Regions from separate parts of the Desulfovibrio sp. 7SRBS1 genome, predicted to be linked through region 1. Evidence: predicted binding sites of a transcription regulator. Region 1 holds the regulator's gene; the other holds the start of a gene.
What was found. Region 1 encodes sigma-54, which starts transcription at its own class of promoters, with help from an activator protein. Its sites were predicted from a motif close to CTGGCACGGNNNNTGCTT; they were not measured.

Region 1 (3,424 bases):
CGGATGTCCATCCCCAAAGCCAGCCCTTTGTAGCGGGTCTGCCCTTCGCCCCCCTGCCCGGAGTACAATTCGACAAGGCGGGGAATCATGCTGGCGGGAAGGCCGTCCACGCAAAAAAATCCTATATCCTCAAAGACATGCAAGGCCGTGCTCTTTCCTGCCCCGGAAAGCCCGGAAAGTATGACCACGGTCAATTTTTCGGTCGCATCCTCATCAGTCATCGCACCCTCCTGCACGGCTCCAGCATCCTTTGCTGCAACTTTACCCGTGCTTAGAAAAAAGGGGTGCGGTTTCCCCGCACCCCTTGCTGTTTTCATTGTTCCGGCACGACGCTTAGGTCGCGGCGATAAGCTTATGAAGCTCGCCTGGGTCGGCCTGCATAAGGCTGTCTCTGAAGCCCTCGTTTTTAAGCAGCCTCGAGATATGCGCCAATATTCGCAGGTGTGTTCCCGTGGTCTGCTCCGGAGCCAGAACCATGAAGAAAATATGACATGGTTTGTGGTCCAGGGCCTGGAAATCCACCCCCTTGGCGCTGCGGCCAAAGATCAGCAGAATCCGTTCCAGTTCTTCAAGCTTGCCATGGGGAATGGCTATACCATCTCCAATTCCCGTCGTGCCGATTCTTTCCCTTTCCAGAAGTATGTCCAGCGCATGCTGCACGTCCACTCCGGGAACGTTTTGCAAAGGTTCAAGCAGTTCGCGCAAAGCCTCCTGCTTGTTTTCAGCCTTCATGTCGGCCAGCACATACTCTGGTTCCAGATACTCACCAAGTTTCATGATCGTGTTACATCCCGGGGTCGATAAGACCAAAATCCCCGTCGTTCCGCTTGTACAAAACGTTTACCCGCTCGTTGGCGGCATTGCGAAACACAAGGAATTCGTAATTGAGCGAATGAAGCTTCATGGCCGCCTCATCGAGGTCCATGGGCTTTACTTCAAACTTGTCCGAATGAACGATGGCCGGCCTCCGGCTCCCATCGTCCGAACCGCCAGTAAGCACAGCCTCCATCCGCCCGACCTTATCGGACATGGCATCACGGCGACTTTGCTTCTTAGCCTTGCTCTTCTTCACCTGGGCGACGACCTTGTCCAGGACCATGTCGGTGGTGGCGTACATGTCTTCGCTTTCCTCGTAAGCGGAAAGATGCAGATTATCTGCAACGACAATGACTTCCGCCATTTGCCTGAACTTCTCCACAGACAAATTGACCTGAACGTCTACGTTTTCCAGATTGTTGAAGTACTTGGCCAGCTTGCCAAACCGGTTGGAGGCGTAGTTCTTCAAGTGGTCAGAGGGCTCGAAGTTCTTGAAATTAAACGCCATGTTCATAGGCTACCTCCTAATTTCGGTTACGCAACTCAGAAATATTGCTTCCGCTTGCTCGACGATGCAATGCCGAGCGCCGTGCGGTATTTGGCAACAGTCCGACGGGCAATGTTGACCTGTAGTTTCTCCTTGAGCATTTCTGCGATCTTCTCGTCAGAGAATGGCTTTTTGGGGTTCTCGTCGTCCACTATTTTTTTAATGAGCGCCTTCACGCTTTCCGAACCTACCTGACTGCCGTCGTCGAGATCCAAAGCGCTGTTGAAAAAGAACTTCAATTCAAAAGTACCGTGCGGCGTGGCCACGTACTTGCTTGTGGTAATGCGGCTGACCGTCGACTCGTGCATGGAGATGTCGTCAGCCACATCCTTGAGGATGAGCGGCTTGAGCCGCGTTACGCCTTCCTCGAAAAAATCCCTCTGAAATTTGAGCAGACTTTCTATTACTTTGTAAAGGGTACGTTGCCGCTGGTACAGGCTCTTCATAAGCCAGACGGCAGACCGCATCTTTTCTTGGAAAAAGTCCTTGTCCGCACCGGCTCCGCCGCTCTTCAGGCTGTCGGAGTAGGAGTCGTTGATCTGCAGCTTGGGCAACCCGTCGTCATTGAGCACGATGACAAAATCATCCTCGTACTTGTACACATAGGCGTCCGGGCTGACGTAAATAGGATCTTCAGATCCAAAACTCGCTCCGGGCATGGGATCAAGGGTCTGGATCGTCTCAAGATAATCATGCAACTCTTCCATGGTCATCTTGAACTTGCGCAACAACGGCTTGTAGCGACGCTTTTCCAGATCTTCCAGGTGGTCGCCGACCAGGGAAAGAAGCACAGGGTCTTGGTATTCTTCAACTTCCAGCTGAATCAAAAGACACTCACGGGGCGTACGTGCGGCAATACCTACCGGATCGAGACGCTGAACGCGGTGAAGAACGCGCTCTACATCTTCAACGTCCGAGTCGGTCTCGCTGGCGATTTCCTCCACGTCGGCCTGCAGATAGCCCAGCCTGTCGAGGTTGCCGATAATATGTTCGCCGATGAGAACTTCATGTTCCGTAAGGTCGGAAAGACGCATCTGCCAGGCGATGTGTCCTTCCAAAGATGGCTTGGAAGAAAGACGAGCCTCGAAACTCATGCCCTCTTCGGGCACTTCGGCATTGCGGGACATGGACTGCTTGGCCGTGCTTGAAAACTCGCCAAGATAGTCTTCCCAATCCGCATCACGCAAAGCGGTTACAGACTCATCAGCCGCCGTAGCCGGTGAAACGTCTTCCGCCTTCGACGTTTGCACGTCGCCCGCATCGTCCGATCCGGAAACTTCGGCGACAACAGGCCCTTCTTCCAGAAAAGGATTTTCCAGAAGTTCCTGCTGCACCGTCTCCATCAATTCGAGGCGGGAAAGCTGAAGAAGTTTGATAGCCTGCTGCAACTGCGGCGTCATCACCAGCTGTTGCGTGAGCTTTAATTGTTGCCTGAGTTCGAGACCCATTATGAAGTACGTTATCTCCAGATAAAAAGCTGTACAGGAACTGGCCAGAGTAAAAAATAAGCACTCCGACAAGCCCCGACAAGACTGATCTTACAGGTTTTTCCCTACCTGTTACTCGTGAATCCAATATGCCATACTCTGCCCCAGTATGCAACAAAAAGGCCAAAATGTTCCCATAAAAGAAAAAAATGCAGCATCCCTGCGGTTGCCAGGTCGTCTCCCCCTTTTCGCTACGAAATCTTCATGCGCCCTTTCCCATTTTCCAATTCTAAAAAAAGCCCGCCACCTCACGATGACGGGCTGTTTTTTACCCGCTTTCAGCTCTAAGAAAAAGGCTCAGGCCTTGTATCCGATGGCCCGCAAAAATCCTTTGCGAGCGGCAATGTCATCCTCGGTTTCGATCCCGGCAGAAGTAAAACCGTCAATTACTCCCATAATCCCCCGCCCCTGATCGGTTTCCGCCACAATGACCTGTACAGGGTTGGCTGTGCAGCAGAACAGGCGGACGACTTCAGGAACGTTCATCAGGGTGTTCTTTATATTGATGGGGAACATGTCGCGCATAAAGATGATGAAGCTGTGCCCGCACGACAGGGTGTACGCATTCTTCCTG
Region 2 (3,424 bases), 3.7 Mb from region 1:
CGGGTGATAGGCCGGGTTATCTGGATGGCGCGGGAAGTGATGTAGCGGGCCTGTCGGCAGGGAAAGCCATCTTTTGCAGGTGGTCCGTCCGGGGACGGTGGAAAATCAGGGGGAGACAAGCGCATAATGCGGGGCGGATTTCGTCCCGTTTTTTATTTGGTTTTGCTGCCGAGTGGATGATGTTGAGGAAAAATTAATGGGCCACAGGCCCTTTTTTTTGAATCATGCACGCTGTGTTTTATTTTTTATATGCAATATCAATATGTTATACTTATTTTCTGCAAGAATAAAAAAAACCACTTTTTTTCTAAAGTTTTTTCCCTACTGGACGATGAGGCAGTCAACGGTGGTTCATTGAAACAAAAGGTCCCGTTTATTTTGGTACTGCCGGCAAGGAAGCCGGTAATTACTTCAAGGAGGAAGTACAAATGGCAATGGTAATTAATCACAACATGATGGCGATGACTGCGACTCGGAACTTGAACTCTGCGTACAACGCATTGAGCACGTCCACCAACCGCCTGTCATCTGGTCTTCGCATCACCTCGTCTGCTGATGATGCCGCCGGTCTGGCTATTCGTGAATTGATGCGGGCCGACATCACCGCAACCAACCAGGGCGTTCGTAACGCCAACGACGCTATTTCGCTGATTCAGACTGCTGACGGCGCGCTCGGCGTCGTCGATGAAAAGCTCATCCGCATGAAGGAACTGGCCGAACAGGCTTCGACCGGTACTTACAACTCCACGCAGAGAGGCATCATCGACTCCGAATACCAGGCAATGGCTTCGGAAATCACACGTATCGCCAACGCAACGGACTTCAACGGCATCTATCTGCTCAACGGCAACCTGTCCGGCACGCACAGCGGCTCGGGGCTGGTTTCCACCGGTAAGCTGAAGGTCCACTTCGGTTCCGGCAACGATTCGTCGGAAGACTACTACCACATCGAGATCGGCAACTCCACGGCTTCCGCCCTGGGTGTCGGTCTGGCTGCCGGTAACTCCATCTCCACTCAGGAGCTGGCGCAGAAGTCTCTCGACAAGATCAATGCAGCCATCGTGTCCAAGGACAAGATTCGGGCAAATCTGGGTGCGATGCAGAACCGTCTGGAAAACACCGTCACCAACCTCCAGATCCAGGCTGAAAACCTGCAGGCCGCAGAATCTCAGATCTCCGATGTGGACGTTGCCACGGAAATGACCCAGTTTGTTCGCAACCAGATCCTCAGCCAGTCCGCAACTGCCATGCTTTCCCAGGCCAACAGCCTGCCCAGAATGGCTATGCAGCTCATCGGCGGCTAGTAGGTTCCCTGTTCGCACAAAGTTTATGGACAACCGCGAGGCCCGCTTCGGCGGGCCTCAGTTTGCTGAAAACGGCAGTATAACGTCGTTGCTTCAAAGGATTCAAATCCTCGCATATGAAGAATACGCGTTGTTTGTAATTTCTTTGGGCTTGAATCCTTTTTTGTGTTTCGCTCTCTGATTTTTTATTTGCCGCTCTCCTTTTTTTATCAGCCGTCTTGCTTCCTGAAAACGTCCTCATCCTGCCGGATGACGTAATATTTCTATTTTTTCAGTCCCTGCCGTTTCGCCTCATTCCGACAAAATTACCAGTAGGCCGTAAATAAATTTCATATGTTGCCGATAAGATAGGTATGGAAATCATTCACTTCTCGCGCAAAACGCGCCCTGAGCGGCTTCCGACAGGAGGCCACGCTGGAGTGAACAGGTTGGCATGTATTGTGCTTTCCATCCAGGTGCAAGGTTCCGTTAGGAAATTAATGCCTGGGAGACAAACGTAATGAGCAACGATCTGGGTAGCGATCAGATTTCTGGAGGTATCCACTTTACGGGGCTTGGTTCCGGAACGGACTTCGATTCCATTACCGAGCAGCTCCTCAAGGTTGAGGGCATCCAGAAGAAACGCATGGAAACGTGGCGTGCTTCTTGGGAAACCAAGATGAAGGCCTTCGACGAGCTCAACACCACCATGGTGGAGTTGAAAAGTACCCTGCAGAAATTGGATACTCCTGAAGAATTTGTGGAGAAGGCGGTTTCGTCCACAAGCAGCACTGCGCTTTCGGCCACAGCCGACGCCGATGCCATGGAAGGTTCGCATTCCATCGTCATCGGTTTGCTGGCGGAAAACGAAGTGCGGATCAGTGCGAATTACTATACTGCGGAAGATGCGATCTTGACCTCCAACGGCGGCCAGTTCGTCTATACCTACGACGGCAATACCGTGACCGTGGACGTTGCTTCCAATACGACTCTTGAAGGCCTTGCCAACCTCATTACCCGAGATAGCGACAACCCCGGCATACGGGCGGAAGTCGTGAAAATGGCCGACGATGTCTACAGGCTCAGAATTCTCGGGATGGACCTTGGCAGCGACCATGAGATTTCCATTGATGGTTCGACGACCCTGACGGGCTTCACTTCCGACGCCGTCCCCCGAATGAAGACGGCGCACGACGCTTTGGTGAATGTGGACGGCATCAACTATCTGCGTGATACCAACTACATTACCGACATTATTCCAGGGGTTAAGCTGACCCTGAAAAAAGCGGACGTGGGCGAGACGATCAACATTACGATCACTCAGGATAAGGAAACCATCAAGGAGAACATCAAGGCCTTTGTGGACAAGGTGAATGAGATACGAACGGCCCTTCAGAAGTTGACGGAGGTTGACAAGACGACGGGCAAGGGAAGTTTGCTGACAGGCAACTATGGCCTGCAGATGATTGAAAGCAAGCTTGAAAACGTTACAGCAGTGTCTGCAATTGGTTTTCTGCCGTGGGATAAATCCACCGGACAGGGAGACTACTACTCTACGCTCGCCCAGCTCGGTATACTTACCGATGCCGATTCCGGTTCCGCCACCAAAGGCTTGCTGGTTATTGATGAGGAAAAGCTCAAAGATGCACTGGACAACCACCTCGACGCTGTAGCCGATCTTTTTTCCGCCAATTACGAAGGCGTCAGCGATTCGGACAAGTTCATCTTTGGTTCATTGATCAAAGGCACCACCCAGGCCGGATCCTATGATGTCCGTTTTTCCATCTCGGGTGGAGTTATGCAAAGCGGAGCCACCATTGGCGGTTACCCTGCAACGTACGATTCCAGCACCAAGGAACTGACTGCTGCGGATGGACCGGCCAAAGGTATGTCCATCCGGATAACAGACTTTTCCGACACGACCGACTATAAGGGAACCATCCGGGTCAAGCTCGGCAAGGTTGGCGAGATGGTTGAAACTCTTGGTGAGATGACCAACGAGAACGACGGAACCCTTAAGGTACTGGAAGACAACTATCAGGACATCATTGATGGCATTGATAAAAAGATAGACCGTGAAGAACGCCGCCTCTCCTCTATGGAGAAAACCCTCAAGATGAAATGGGCGCGGCTGGAAACAA

Region 2: the regulator sigma-54 is predicted to act here: its motif matches at 1,733-1,750, upstream of fliD (flagellar filament capping protein FliD).

What each region holds. Positions count from the first base shown of each region.
Region 1 is NZ_JBJKFD010000001.1:162,004-165,427, reverse strand. Features, by position in the region: gene rapZ (RNase adapter RapZ) at 1-221, opposite strand, end outside; gene ACI0FJ_RS00845 (PTS sugar transporter subunit IIA) at 334-777, opposite strand; gene hpf (ribosome hibernation-promoting factor, HPF/YfiA family) at 785-1,330, opposite strand; gene rpoN (RNA polymerase factor sigma-54) at 1,360-2,811, opposite strand; gene ACI0FJ_RS00830 (adenosine-specific kinase) at 3,148-3,424, opposite strand, start outside.
Region 2 is NZ_JBJKFD010000001.1:3,895,462-3,898,885, forward strand. Features, by position in the region: gene ACI0FJ_RS17235 (LexA family transcriptional regulator) at 1-45, shown strand, start outside; gene ACI0FJ_RS17240 (flagellin) at 429-1,304, shown strand; gene fliD (flagellar filament capping protein FliD) at 1,804-3,424, shown strand, end outside.